2 regions of the Isoptericola sp. b515 genome follow, and region 2 is predicted to be linked to the other one. Evidence: riboswitches for the same ligand, from Rfam matches in the RefSeq annotation. Region 2 holds a riboswitch; the other holds the start of a gene.
What was found. Region 2 has a riboswitch for cyclic di-AMP ahead of Q6350_RS02755 (C40 family peptidase). Riboswitches for the same ligand answer to the same signal wherever they lie in the genome.
Positions count from the first base shown of each region.

Region 1: another riboswitch for cyclic di-AMP. It lies ahead of Q6350_RS13160 (C40 family peptidase); the one in region 2 lies ahead of Q6350_RS02755 (C40 family peptidase).

Region 1 covers NZ_JAUQYR010000004.1:256,748-263,920, forward strand. Annotated here, with positions in the region: gene serC (phosphoserine transaminase) at 1-496, opposite strand, end outside; gene Q6350_RS13150 (metal-dependent transcriptional regulator) at 536-1,237, shown strand; cyclic di-AMP (ydaO/yuaA leader) riboswitch at 1,373-1,536, shown strand; gene Q6350_RS13155 (C40 family peptidase) at 1,539-2,336, shown strand; cyclic di-AMP (ydaO/yuaA leader) riboswitch at 2,600-2,764, shown strand; gene Q6350_RS13160 (C40 family peptidase) at 2,767-3,615, shown strand; gene Q6350_RS13165 (universal stress protein) at 3,817-4,767, shown strand; gene Q6350_RS13170 (DUF559 domain-containing protein) at 4,891-5,898, shown strand; gene Q6350_RS13175 (ABC transporter permease) at 5,957-6,781, opposite strand; gene Q6350_RS13180 (ATP-binding cassette domain-containing protein) at 6,778-7,173, opposite strand, start outside.
Region 2 covers NZ_JAUQYR010000001.1:582,334-589,506, forward strand. Annotated here, with positions in the region: gene Q6350_RS02740 (ribonucleoside triphosphate reductase) at 1-805, shown strand, start outside; gene Q6350_RS02745 (anaerobic ribonucleoside-triphosphate reductase activating protein) at 795-1,505, shown strand; gene Q6350_RS02750 (septum formation family protein) at 1,552-2,244, shown strand; cyclic di-AMP (ydaO/yuaA leader) riboswitch at 2,539-2,682, shown strand; gene Q6350_RS02755 (C40 family peptidase) at 2,687-4,030, shown strand; gene clpB (ATP-dependent chaperone ClpB) at 4,113-6,713, opposite strand; gene Q6350_RS02765 (hypothetical protein) at 6,904-7,173, shown strand, end outside.

The DNA of each region.
Region 1 (7,173 bases), on a different contig from region 2:
CGGGGCCGCCCGGGCGGCGCACGGGGGCGACCGCCCCGGTCGAGGTCTCGTTGTGCGGGGTGGCGTAGACGTCCACGGCGTCCGACGGCGTCAGGTGGGCCACCGTCCCGGGTGCGGCCTCGACCACCTCGGGGTCGTCGAGGAAGGGTGCCCGGGCGGTGGCGGCGGCGAACTTGGCCCCGAACTCCCCGAACACGGCATGCTGGGCCCGCCGTCGGACGAGGGACGCCGTGGCGACCTCCCAGAAGGCGGTCGACCCGCCGTTGCCGAGGGCCACCTCGTACCCCGCGGGCAGGTCGAACAACTCGGTCAGGCCCGTGCGCACCCGGTGCACCAGATCCTTGACCGGGGCCTGCCGGTGCGAGGTGCCCAGCACCGGGCGTGCCGGGTCGCCGGCCGCGACGAGGGCCTCGACCTGGCCCGTGCGCACCTTGGACGGGCCGGAGCCGAAGCGGCCGTCGGAGGGCAGCATCGACGCGGGGATCTGGAGGGTCATGCGAATAGACTAGGCCCGGGCCTCAAGACGGGAGCGGACGTGACGGACCTGATCGACACCACCGAGATGTACCTGAAGACGATCTACGAGCTGGGTGAGGAAGGCATCACGCCGCTGCGCGCCCGGATCGCGGAACGTCTGGGGCACTCGGGCCCGACCGTCTCCCAGACGGTCGCGCGGATGGAGCGGGACGGTCTGGTCGTCGTCACCGGTGACCGGCACCTCGAGCTGACCGCCGACGGTCAGGAGAAGGCCGTGCGGGTCATGCGCAAGCACCGTCTGGCCGAGCGTCTGCTCACCGACGTCATCAAGCTCGACTGGCCGCAGGTGCACAACGAGGCCTGCCGGTGGGAGCACGTCATGAGCGACCTCGTCGAGCGTCGGCTGGTGACCCTGCTCGACCACCCGCACCACGACCCGTACGGCAACCCGATCCCGGGGCTGTCGGAGCTGGGGGAGCAGTACGAGGAGCTGCCGTTCCTCGAAGGCGTGCAGTCCCTGCCGCTGTACCTGGAGTCCGGGGCCGACGCCTCCGCGACGGTCGTGCTGCGCCGCATCGCCGAGCCGGTCCAGGTCGACGACGAGTTCCTCCTGCGGCTGTCCGACGCGGGCCTCTTCCCGGGCGCGAGCATCGAGGTGGAGCGCGCCGGCGACGACTTCGTCGTCCGTCTGGTCGACGGTGACGGTGCCCTGGAGCTGCCGGAGGAGCTGGCCAAGCACCTCTTCGTCGCAGCCCGCTGAGATCTCGACGCGACGCATCGGACGCGAGACGTGACCGGAGCGTGACATCGGCGGGGAGGTTCCGGTACGGTCAGACTCGCTCGCGCGGGTGTCTCGCGCGAGTACCGGGACGGGCGCCTAACCCTGTCACCGTCCTGGTTCCCACGGATGACCGCACGACAGGGGCGGGGGACCCACGATTCGGGCACCGGTGACGGTGTCCTCGGGGTGAAGTCCCACGGTTCGTACGGACCGCGGGGCCGGGTGTTTTCTCCCACCCGAACCCGACAGCTGACCTCGTAGGCGAACGGAGAGGTTGAACGTGACTGCTCGCAGCATGCGCGGTAAGCACCGCGCCGCACGCCGCCCCATGATGGCGGCCCCCTCCGCGGCCGCAGGCCGTCGGGCTGCTGTGGTGGCGACCGCCGGTGGTCTCCTGGTCTCCACGATCGGTGGCGCGAGCGCCGCCCACGCGGCGCCGGTGGACGCGGACGCGGCCAAGAAGCTGAGCACCGTGGACCTGGGTGCGCTGACCGACCAGGCGCGCCAGGCGCTCGAGGCGGCCCCGGTGGTCACCGTCGACGCCGAGGCCAAGGTCCAGGTCGAGCGCGTGACGCCCACGATCGTCGAGCGGGCGGACATCAAGGCCGCGCCGGAGCCCGAGCCGGAGCCCGTGCGCGAGGCGGCGCCGTCGCGCTCCTCCGAGCGCGAGTCGCTCTCGAGCTCGTCCTCCTCCTCCTCGACGACGACGTCCTCCTCGGCCACCACGGCCGTGCCGGACTCCGCCGTCGGGTCGACGATCGTCTCCATCGCCTCGCGCTACGTGGGCGTCCCGTACGTCTCCGGTGGCACCACGCCGTCCGGCTTCGACTGCTCCGGGTTCACCCAGTACGTGTACGCCCAGGCCGGTATCTCGCTGCCGCGGTCGTCCTCGGACCAGCGCTACGCCGGCAGCGTGGTCTCCCGCTCCGCCGCGCAGCCGGGCGACCTCATCTGGACCCCGGGCCACATCTCCATCTACGCGGGTGGCAACACGCAGATCGACGCCCCGCGTCCGGGCAAGACGATCCAGTTCCGGAACATCTGGCAGTCCAACCCGACCTTCATCCGAGTCGGCTGAGACGCCGGCACCTCGTGCCGAGGGCCCTGTCGCGCGCAGAGCGCGGCAGGGCCCTCTGTCGTGCCGCGAGGTGCTCCCGGGGGTCCCGGACGCCGGACACCCCTCGAGGGACTCAGCGGGGGGCGCAGTGCCCTCTGCGGGGCCCCTCGGACGTGTATCGCCGCAGATCGTGATCGAAACGTGACATCGGGGCGTGTATCAGATACCGTTCTCGCGTCCGGTGGAGCAGTCTGCCGGACCTCGACCGGACGCCGAGCCCTGCCGCCGGTCGGGAACCGAGACCCTAGGCAGGGGCGGGGGACCCACTCTCGGGCACCGGACACGGTGTCCTCGGGGTGAAGTCCCACGGTTCGTCCGAACCGTGGGGCCGGGTGATTTCTCCCACCCGAACCCGACAGCTGACTTCGTAGGCGGACAGGAGAGGGAACACGTGAACGCACGCACCACGACGCGCGGTCGGCACCTGGCCGCCCGCCGCCCCATCACCGCACCATCTGCAGCCGCGAGCCGTCGTGCTGCCGTGATGGCCACCGCCGGCGGTCTGCTGGTCTCCACGATCGGTGGCGCCACCGCCGCGCACGCCGCGCCCGTGGACTCGGACGCGGCCAAGAAGCTGAGCACCGTGGACCTCGGTTCGCTGACCGACCAGGCCCGCGAGGCCCTGGAGTCCGCGCCCGTGGTCACCGTCGACTCCGGTGCCAAGGTCCAGGTCGAGCGCGTGACGCCGAAGATCGCCGAGAAGGCGGACATCAAGGCGGCGCCCGAGCCCGAGCCCGAGCCGGAGCCCGTGCGCGAGACGACCACCTCGCGCTCCGCCGAGCGGGAGCCCACGTCGACGTCGACGTCGAGCTCGTCCTCGTCGTCGTCCTCGTCCTCGTCGAGCACGACCGAGAGCTCCAGCTCCAGCTCCTCGACGCCGACGGCCGACAGCTCGCGGGGTTCGCAGGTCGTGTCCATCGCGGCCCGCTACCTCGGCACGCCGTACGTCGTCGGCGGCGCCTCGCCGTCCGGGTTCGACTGCTCGGGCCTGGTGACCTACGTGTACGCGCAGGTCGGCGTCTCGCTGCCGCACTCCTCGAGCGCGATCCTCAGCGCGTCCAACACGACGCAGATCTCGCAGTCGTCGGCGCAGCCGGGCGACCTCATCTGGTCCCCGGGGCACATCTCGATCTACATCGGCAACGGCCAGCAGATCGAGGCCACGCGCCCCGGCGGCTGGACCGTCCGCCAGTCCAGCCTCTGGCAGTCCAGCCCGACCTTCCTGCGGGTCACCGGCTGACCGACGCCTCGACCGTCCGCCCCGACGCCCCGGCACTCCTCGTGAGTGCCGGGGCGTCGTGCGTCCGGGCACGGCCCGGCCCCCGAGCGCGCCACGCGGTGTCGCCGGGCGGCCTTTGCTGCGTCTTGCGGGGCGCTTTCGTTAGGCTTGAACCAGGCGGATGCCGGACGGCGAGGTCCGGACGCAGACGGGAGGCGCGAGATGACACGTCCTGAGGTCGTCCTGGTGGGGGTCGACGGTTCCGACGCGAGCATGCACGCCCTGGACTGGGCCGCGGCGTACGCGGCACGTGTCGGGTGGAGCCTGCACGTCGTGTGCAGCTACTCGTTGCCGTCCTTCACGGCCGCCTCCCTGGACGGCGGCTACGCGGCCCTCGACGACACCGCGATCGCCGAGGGGGCCAAGGCGGTGCTGTCCGAGGCCACGGCAAGGGTCGAGGGGATCGGCGTCCCGGTCACGGGGACGGTCGCCACCGGGGACGCCGCCGGGGTGCTCGTCGAGATGTCCGCGGAGGCGTGCCTGGCCGTCGTGGGGACGCGCGGGCGCGGCGGATTCACGGAGCGTCTGCTGGGGACGGTGTCCTCGGCGCTGCCGGCCCACGCGCACTGCCCGACGGTGGTCGTGCCCTACCGGCAGGAGGTCGCCGAGACCGACGACCCGGAGCGGCGCGACGGCGACCGGATCCACGACGTGCGGCGGATCGTCGTCGGGGTCGACGGGTCGCCGACCGCGGAGATCGCGTTGCGGCACGCCGTCGAGCAGGCCGAGACCTGGGACGCCGAGCTCGTCGCCGTGGCCGGGGTCCCGCTGGGCAGCGGGGCCGGCGTGCTGGCGTGGCTGCCGTCCCAGATCGACCACGAGCAGATCCTCGACGACGTCAAGGCAGGTCTGGACGTCATCGTCGACCGGGTCGCGGCCGAGCACCCGGGGCTGACGATCAAGCGCCACGTCCTGGACGGGTCCGGTGCCGAGCTCCTGACGGAGTTCTCGGGCGCGGCGGACCTCGTCGTGGTCGGTTCGCGGGGGCGGGGCGGGTTCCGCGGGCTGCTGCTCGGGTCGACGAGCCAGGCCGTGCTGCACCACTCCAAGTGCCCGGTGCTCGTGGTCACCCGCCGGTGCGACGAGGAGCTGCAGGCCGACTCGGCCGCCTGACCGCCTGTTGTGGGCATGAAATCTGCAGCCCGACACGGGTCCGCGCCTGCAGATTCCATGCCCACAACGTGGGGTTGTGGATGACGGGCCCGCGGCGGGGCATGGTTCTGCCACGGTCGTGGCGTGCTGCGAACCACGGCGGAGGGACCCACCCCTGAACCGTTCCGCGTCGCCGACGCGCTCGCTCAGGGGGCGGACCCCGCCGCGCTGCGCCGGGTCGACCTCGACGCGCCGTTCCACGGCGTCCGCGCCCCTGCCGCGTCCGTCTCCGACCTGGAGGGTCGGTGCCGGGCACTGATGGCCGTGCTGGACGACGGTGTCGTCTTCAGCCACGTCACGGCGCTGCGGCTGCTCGGGGTCGACGTGCCGTGGACCCTGCGGCACGAGGCGGGCGACGGCGCGCCGCCGCACGTCGTCACCTCGCGCGAGGCCGACCGACCGCAGCGTCAGGACGTGGTCGCCCACCGGTCGCGGCAGGAGCTCCTGGACACCATGGTGGTCCGAGGGCTCCCGGTCACCACGCCGGCGCAGACGTTCGTGCATGTCGCGGCAGGCCTCCGGGTGCCGGACGACGTCGTCGTGCTCGGTGACGCGATGATGCGGCACCGGCGCGAGCTCGTGCTGCCCGCGCAGCTGGCCGACCTCGCCGGACGGACGCAGAAGGTCAAGGGGATCGCCCAGGTCCGCGCCCAGGTCCCGCGGGTCCGACCCGGCACCGACTCGGTGATGGAGACGCGGGCCCGCCTGCGGCTCACCGACGCGGGCCTGCCGGAACCGCTGGTCAACGCCACCCTCCGGCTGGCCGACGGGACCTACGTCAAACGCTGCGACCTGCTGTATCCGGACCACCGCGTGATCGTCGAGTACGACGGCGACCAGCACCGCAGCGACCGCGCGCAGTGGCGCGACGACGTGAGGCGACGGCGCTGGACGGAGCGGCTCGGGTACACCGTCGTCGTGGTGGTCGGTGACGACTTCGTCGAGGCGCTCACGGCAGGGGCGGGGTCCGTCGTCGACCGCGTGCGTGCTCTGCTCGCCGGGCCGGTGCCGCCGCTGCCGCCCCGAGCACCCCGGACCGTGGCCGTCCCGTACGTGCTCTCCGCGCCACCCGCCACCCCGTTGTGGGTATGAGATCTGCCGGTCGACCGGGCGTGTCGGCTGCAGATTTCATGCCCACAGCTGGCAGGGGTCAGCGGCGGTTCCGGTACAGGTACATGGTGATCGGCGCGAAGATCGCCGTCATCACCACGGCCGAGACGAGCACCGTCACGATGTCGCCGGTCACGGGGACGCCGGCCATGAGGCCGCGGATCGCCGTCACCAGGTGCGAGACCGGGTTGACGTCCACGAACGCCTGCAGGCCCGACGGCATCGTCGAGGGGTCGACGAAGATGTTCGAGGCGAACGTCAGCGGCATCAGCACCATCATCGACACGCCCATCACGGCGTTCGGGGTGCGCAGCAGCAGGCCCAGGATGGTGAAGATCCAGCTCAGCGCGAACGCGAAGACGAGCAGCAGCGCGACGCCCGCGACCACGCCCAGGACGCCGCCGGCCGGCCGGAACCCGATGAGCAGCCCGAGCCCGATGCACATGATCGACGCGATCGTGTATCGCACCTGGTCCCCGAGCAGCGCCCCGACGATCGGGGCGGGCCGCCAGATCGGCAACGACCGGAACCGGTCGAAGACCCCCTTGGTGATGTCGGTGTTCAGCGTGTAGCCGGTGTACACGGTGACGATGATGATCGTCTGCACCAGGATCCCCGGCAGCAGGAACTGGATGTAGGCGTCCGTGGACCCGGCCAGCGCCCCGCCGAACAGGTACGTGAACATCAGCGTGAAGATCACCGGGGAGACGAGCACGTCGAAGAGCTGCTCCGGCACGTGCTTGATCTTCAGCAGGGCGCGCCACCCGAAGGTCAGGGAGGTCGAGACCGCGGAGGGCCGCGCCGGCCGCTCCTCCAGCGCGACGGCCTCCCGCAGCGTCGTGGTGCTCAGCTCGGTCGCGGTCATCGGGACATCTCCTGCTCCATCGCGGGTTCGTCGGAACCCTGGTCGTCCTCCGGCAGGGGCCGGCCGGTCAGCGTCAGGAACACCTCGTCCAGGCTGGGCTGCCCGAGGGAGAACTCCGGCACCTCGATCCCGGCCTCCCCGAGCGCCGGCAGGACCTGCGCGACGTGGTGGGTGCCGTCGTCGGGCACCCGGGCCGTGAGGGCGTAGGGGTCGGTGGGCAGCGTCGGCTCCGTGCCGAGCACCCGGTGCACGATCCCGGCCGCCTCGGCGCGCCGGGAGGCGTCGGCCAGGCGCAGGGCGACCGCCCCCTGGCCCACGGAGTGCTTGAGCTCGCTGGACGTGCCCTCGGCGATGAGCCGGCCGTGGTCGATGACCCCGATGCGGTCCGCGAG
Region 2 (7,173 bases):
CGTCGACCTCGCCGCCGACGGTCTCGAGGCACGCCGCGAGACGGTCCAGCGGCTCATGGACGGCGGGCTGTACCCCTGGACGCGGCGCTACCTCGGGACGCTCGACGCCCACTTCTCCACCATCGGCGTCAACGGGGTCAACGAGATGATCCGCAACGCCACCGCCGACACCGAGGACATCACCACGCCGGCCGGGCACGCCACGGCCCTCGAGCTGCTCGACCACCTGCGCACGCGCCTCGTCGAGATCCAGGAGCGCACCGGCCACCTGTACAACCTCGAGGCGACCCCTGCCGAGGGCACGACCTACCGGTTCGCCCGCGAGGACCGCGCCCGCTACCCGGGGATCCTGCAGGCGGGGACCCCGGAGCAGCCGTACTACACGAACTCCACCCAGCTCCCGGTCGGCTTCACCGACGACCCGTTCGAGGCACTCGCCCGCCAGGACGAGCTGCAGCGGCGCTACACGGGTGGCACGGTGCTTCACCTCTACCTGGGCGAGCAGATGTCCGGCGCCGAGTCGTGCCGGCTGCTCGTGCGCCGTGCCCTGGAGAACCACCGGCTGCCCTACCTCACGGTGACGCCGACGTTCTCGATCTGCGCCACGCACGGCTACCTCGCGGGCGACGTGCGCTCCTGCCCGACCTGCGGCGCCGGGACCGAGGTGTGGACCCGGGTGATGGGGTACTTCCGCCCCGTGGCGTCCTTCAACACCGGCAAGCAGGGCGAGTACGCCGAGCGCGTGCCGTTCCGGGAGCCCGCGGCCTCCCGGGAGCCCGCGGCGGTGACCGTCGATGTCGCCTGACGCGCCGGCCCGGGCACCGCTGCGCATCGCCGGCTTCGTGCCGTTCTCGACGGTCGACCGGCCCGGTCGTCTGGTCGCCACCGCGTTCACCCAGGGATGCCCGTGGCGGTGCACCTACTGCCACAACCCCTCCCTGATCGACCCCCGGCGGCGGCCCGGTGCGACCTGGTCGGAGGTCCTCGAGCTGCTGCGCAAGCGCCGCAGCCTCCTGGACGGCCTGGTGATCTCCGGCGGTGAACCCACCCTCCAGCCCGGCCTGGCGGACGCCTGCCGCGACGTCCGCGACCTCGGGCTCGAGGTCGGCGTGCACTCCGGCGGCCCCTGGCCGACCCGGCTCGCCCGCGTGCTGCCCCTGGTGGACTGGGTCGGCCTGGACATCAAGGCGGTGCCGGACCGGTACGAGCTCGTCACCGGAGCGGCACCGTCCGGGCGGGCGGCGTGGGAGTCGGCCCGGCTCGTGGTCGAGTCCGGGGTCGACCACGAGATCCGCACCACCGTCGACCCCACCGTGCACACCCGCGAGGACGTCCTGGCGATCGGCGCGCGCCTCACCGCGCTCGGCGTCCGCCGGTGGGTGCTGCAGGAGGCGCGACCGGACGGCGCACGGGCCGGGTGGGTGCGCCGCCTGGACCGCCGACGGCTGTCCGACGTGCTGCGCGAGGACGACCTGCCGGGCGTCGAGCGCCGCGTGGGGGTCTGAACCGCCCGGACCCGGAAGGAGCGCCCGGCTCGGTAGGTTGGCTCCCATGACCGAGCGCCCCGAGGACGACCTCTCCTTCGCCTCGCCCGGCCCGGAGGCGTCCGGCCCCGCCCCGGACGGGACGCGGGGTCCGGCCCGTCCCTCCCCCGGCCCGGCACCGACGGGCGCGTCGGACCGCCGGCCGGTGGACCCCGGGGCCCGCTGGGGCGCCCCCGGACCCACGCCGGCCGAGCGCGCCGCGGCGCGGCGCCGGGCCCGGATCTGGGTGCTGTCGGTCCTCGCCCTGATCCTGCTCGTGGTCGGCGGCGCCGTGGGGGCCTCCTACCTGACGACGAGCACGCGCGAGGAGGCGTGGGAACCCGTCGCGGCCGACGTCACCGCGCCGCAGACCGTCAACGCCGTGCAGCTCGTCCTCGGCTCGTGCCTCGCCGAGGCCCCGACCGACGGCGCCGTGGGACGCGTCGAGGTGGTGCCGTGCGGCGAGCCGCACGCGGCCGAGGTGGTCGGGCGCACCGACGCGTCGGCGGACGCCGTCTGGCCCGGCGCGGACGAGGCCGCGGCCCGCACCGCGCGGGGCTGCACCCCGGACCTCCTGGGCCCGCAGGCGCGCGCGGACGACTCCACACGGGTCGAGCTGGTGGTCTGGGCGCCGAGCGAGGAGTCCTGGGCCGCCGGGGACCGCACGGGGCTGTGCGTGGCCGTCGTGGACGGCACGCGGACCGGCTCGCTCCTGGACTGAGCGGCCGGGAACGTCATCGGATCGGTGCCCGATCTTCACCTCCCCGGCACCCCGGATGGGTCGATCGCCCGATCCCGGCCCTCGGTCGACGGCCGTTTCCGACGGTTCCGGCGTGCCGTGTCCGTCATGTCGGACAGCGTCCCGCCGCCGGATCCCTTCACACCGCCTCCACCATCGGCGCAGGAGGTGACCGTTATCTGACCGTGACCTCCGACCGTTTCGGGGCTAGCGTCCTGTCGTCGCCCGGAGACCGGGCGGCGACCGGCCCGGTGCCCAGTGCTGCCGACGGGACGGCCCACCGGAGCACCGACGGCAGCAGCGGGAGACCCAGGTTCTTCGGGTGACGTCAGCGCCACCCTCGGGGTGAAGCCGTCCATCGGCGGCAGGCCACCACTTCTCGGCCTAACCCGACAGCTCATCTCGCCGGCTGGAGGAGTACCCCATGTCCACACCCTCGCTGGATGCTGCGCGCCCGCAGGGTGCCGTGCGCACCCCCAGGAAACGCCACGCCGCCGTCGCCATGACGCTCACGGCGGCCCTCGCCGGCGGCACGCTGGTCGCCGGCGCCGGATCGGCCGCCGCCGACGACGCGCTCACGACCACCACGGACGAGACCGTCGCCGACGAGACCACCTCGGCCGGCACGACCACCACGGACGCGACCGACACGTCGGTCTCCGACGGCACCGCGACCCCGACGCCGGAACCCGTCGTCGAGGACACCGCGTCGCCCGAGCCGACGACCACCACGGACGGGACGACCACGACGCCGACCGAGGAACCGGCCGCCGAGGACACCGGCACCGCCACCGAGGAGCCCGTCGTCGTGAGCACGACGCCCGACGTCTCGGTGTCGAAGTCCCGCAGCACCGGCCGCAAGGGACAGGGCCACACCCGCCCCCGCTACACGGTCCGCGCGACCGCGGACGGCGAGGCGTTCGCCGGCCGGGTCCGGCTCTACGTCCAGGGCACCAAGGTCGCGGTCAAGAGCCTCGACGGGGACGGCACGATCCACTTCCGCCCCGGGTTCTCCCACTACGACGTCGGCCGCAACGGCATCCGCGTCGTCGTCGCGCCGGCCGCCTCCACCGGGTTGGAGCAGGTGACGAAGCACCGCAGGGTGTGGATCAAGCCCAAGGCGACGACCAACATGTACGTCTCCAAGAGCCGTCACACGGCCACGAAGGGCAAGTGGCACACCCGCCCGAAGTACACGGTGAAGCTGCGCAAGTGGGGCGAGCCCGTCCAGGGCCGCGTGCGCCTGTTCATCTCCGGCGACAAGGTCGCCGTGAAGAAGACCAACAAGTACGGGGTCGTCCGGTTCCGGCCGGGGCTCGGCAAGTACGACCTGGGCAAGAACAGGATCCGCGTCGTCGGGGTGCCGGCCCGGGCCGAGGGACTCAAGAAGTCGACCAAGTACCGGAAGGTCCACGTCAAGCCGAAGATGACCCGCGGCCAGAAGGTCGTCCGGGTCGCCCACAACTACATCGGGCACCGGTACTCGTGGGGCGGCACGTCGCCCGCCACCGGGTTCGACTGCTCGGGGTTCACGTCCTACGTGTACAAGAAGGCGATCGGCAAGACCCTGCCGCGCTCGTCGTCGGCCCAGGCCTCTCTCGGCACGCGCGTCTCGCGCAGCAACGCCCGGCAGGGCGACCTGGTCTACTCGCCGGGGCACATCGGGATCTACGCCGGCAACGGCCGGATCATCGAGTCGGCCCGTCCGGGCGTCGGCGTGGTGAAGCGCCAGATCTGGCAGAGCAGCCCGCGGTTCATCCGCATCTGACCGGCACCGGTCCGGGCGCCGCGAGCGCCCGACGGCCCCGCCTTCCGCACGGAGGGCGGGGCCGTCGTCGTCCCGGCGACGATCAGGCCAGCGAGAGCCCCTCGGCACCCTCGACGCGGTCGACGACGACGGTGTCCCCGTCGGCCGTCTCGCCGGACAGCAGCCGGCGGGCCAGCCGGTCGCCGATCTCGCGCTGGACGAGCCGCCGCAGCGGGCGGGCGCCGTAGGCGGGGTCGTACCCCTCGACCGCCAGCCACCGGCGGGCGGACGGCGTCACGTCGAGCGTGATGCGCCGGTCGGCCAGCCGCTGGGCGAGCGCCGCGACCTGCAGCTCGACGATCCGTCCCAGCTCGTCGAGGGACAGCGCGTCGAAGAGGACCACGTCGTCCAGCCGGTTGAGGAACTCGGGCTTGAAGGCCGTGCGCACCGCCGTCATGACGCTCTCGCGCTTGGCCTCCTGGTCCATCACCGGGTCGACGAGGAACTGCGAGCCGAGGTTCGAGGTCAGCACCAGGATGGTGTTGCGGAAGTCCACGGTGCGGCCCTGGCCGTCGGTGAGGCGACCGTCGTCGAGCACCTGCAGCAGGATGTCGAAGACCTCGGGGTGGGCCTTCTCCACCTCGTCGAGCAGCACCACGGAGTAGGGCCGGCGGCGCACGGCCTCGGTGAGCTGCCCGCCCTCCTCGTAGCCGACGTACCCGGGGGGTGCGCCGACCAGCCGCGCCACCGAGTGCTTCTCGGAGTACTCGGACATGTCGATGCGCACCATGGCGCGCTCGTCGTCGAAGAGGAACTCGGCCAGGGACTTGGCGAGCTCGGTCTTGCCGACACCGGTCGGCCCGAGGAACAGGAAGGACCCCGTGGGCCGGTCGGGGTCCGCCACCCCGGCCCGCGAGCGCCGCACGGCGTCGGACACGGAGCGCACCGCCGCCTGCTGCCCGATGAGCCGCTCGCCGAGCACGTCCTCCATGTGCAGGAGCTTCTCGGTCTCCCCCTGGAGCATGCGGCCGGCGGGGATGCCGGTCCAGGCCGAGACGACCTCGGCGACCTCGTCCGCCCCGACCTTGTCGGCGATCATCGGCGTCTCGTGCGCCGCCTCCTCGGCCGCCTCCTCGGAGGCCTCGGCCTGCTCGGCCTCGACGAGCTCGCGCTCGACCTGCGGGATCTCCCCGTAGAGCAGGCGCGCGGCGGACTCGAGGTCGCCCTGGCGCTGCAGGCGGTCGGCCTCGGTGCGCAGCTCGTCGATGCGGGCGCGCAGGTCGCCCACCCGGTTGTGGCCGGCCTTCTCGGCCTCCCAGCGCGCGGTGAGGGCGGCGAGCTCCTCGCGGCGATCGGCCAGGTCGGCGCGCAGCTTCTCCAGCCGGTCCCGGGAGGCCGTGTCGTCGGAGTCCTTGAGGACGACCTCCTCCATCTCCAGCCGGGTGACGGCGCGCTGCAGCTCGTCGATCTCCACCGGGGAGGAGTCCATCTCCATGCGCAGCCGGGAGGCGGCCTCGTCGACCAGGTCGATCGCCTTGTCCGGGAGCTGGCGCCCGGAGATGTACCGGTCGGACAGCGCCGCGGCGGCGACCAGCGCGGAGTCGGCGATGGTGACCTTGTGGTGGGCCTCGTAGCGCTCCTTGAGGCCGCGCAGGATCGCCACCGTGTCCTCCACGGAGGGCTCGCCGACGAACACCTGCTGGAACCGCCGCTCCAGGGCGGGGTCCTTCTCGATGTTCTCGCGGTACTCGTCGAGCGTGGTGGCGCCGACCATGCGCAGCTCGCCGCGGGCGAGCATCGGCTTGAGCATGTTGCCGGCGTCCATGGCGCCCTCGCCGCCGGCGCCCGCGCCGACCACGGTGTGCAGCTCGTCGATGAAGGTGATGACCTCGCCGTCGGAGGCGGTGATCTCCTCCAGGACGGCCTTGAGCCGCTCCTCGAACTCGCCGCGGTACTTGGCCCCGGCGACCATGCCGGCCAGGTCGAGGGCGACGAGCCGCTTGCCCTGCAGGGAGGTGGGCACGTCCCCGGCGACCACGCGCTGGGCCAGCCCCTCGACGACGGCCGTCTTGCCGACACCGGGCTCGCCGATGAGCACGGGGTTGTTCTTGGTGCGGCGGGACAGCACCTGCACGACCCGGCGGATCTCGGCGTCCCGGCCGATGACCGGGTCGAGCCGGCCGTCCCGGGCCTGCTGGGTCAGGTCGGTGCCGTACTGCTCCAGGGCCTTGTAGGTGCCCTCGGGGTTGGGGCTGGTGACCTTCCCGGAGCCGCGGACGGCGGGCAGGGCCGCACGCAGCGCGTCCGCGGTGGCGCCGGCGTCGGTGAGGGCCTGGGCGGCGGCCGACCGGCCGGCGGCGACCGCGATGAGCAGGTGCTCGGTGGAGACGTACTCGTCGCCGAGCGCCTCGGCCTCCTGGGCCGCGGTGCTCAGCACGGTCTGCATGGCGCGGGACGGCGAGGGCTGGGCCACGCCCTCACCGCTGGCGGTGGGCAGGGCGACGAGGGCCGCACGGGTCTTCTGCCCGATCTGCTGGGGGTTGGCACCGACCGCCTCGAGCAGACCGACCGCCACCCCGCCGGTCTGCTGGAGCAGCGCCGACAGGAGGTGGGCCGGCTCGAGCTGCGGGTTGCCGGCCGCCGATGCCGACTGCACGGCGTCGCCGATCGCCTGCTGCGACATCGTCGTGAACTTGGTGTCCATGGATCCTCCGGGTCCGGGGTCGTGATGACTGCTGAGGTCAACCTCCGCAGAGTTGAGTCTATTCCGCTCAACTTTGCGTCGCCACGCGAGGGTCGGCGCTGATGGGACGTCGCCCGGCACCGCGGGTGAATCCTGCCGGGCGACCCGGGGCCGGGGTGCCGGTCCCCGCCCGGTCGGCGATGCTGGAACGGTGAGGACCATCACGCCCGTCCACGCGCCCGCCACGGACCGCCCCCGTCGCCGGCACCCGCTGCGGCGCGCCTCCGTCGCGGCGCTCGCGACCGTCGGCCTGCTCGCCCTGGGCGGCTGCATGAAGGTCGACTGGGACATGACCCTGCACGAGGACGACACCGCGTCCGGCACCGTGATCATGGGTTTCTCCGACGAGCTCGCCGAGTCGATGGGCATGGACCCCCAGGAGCTGTGGGACATGTCCAACGAGGGGGGCGACTCGTTCACC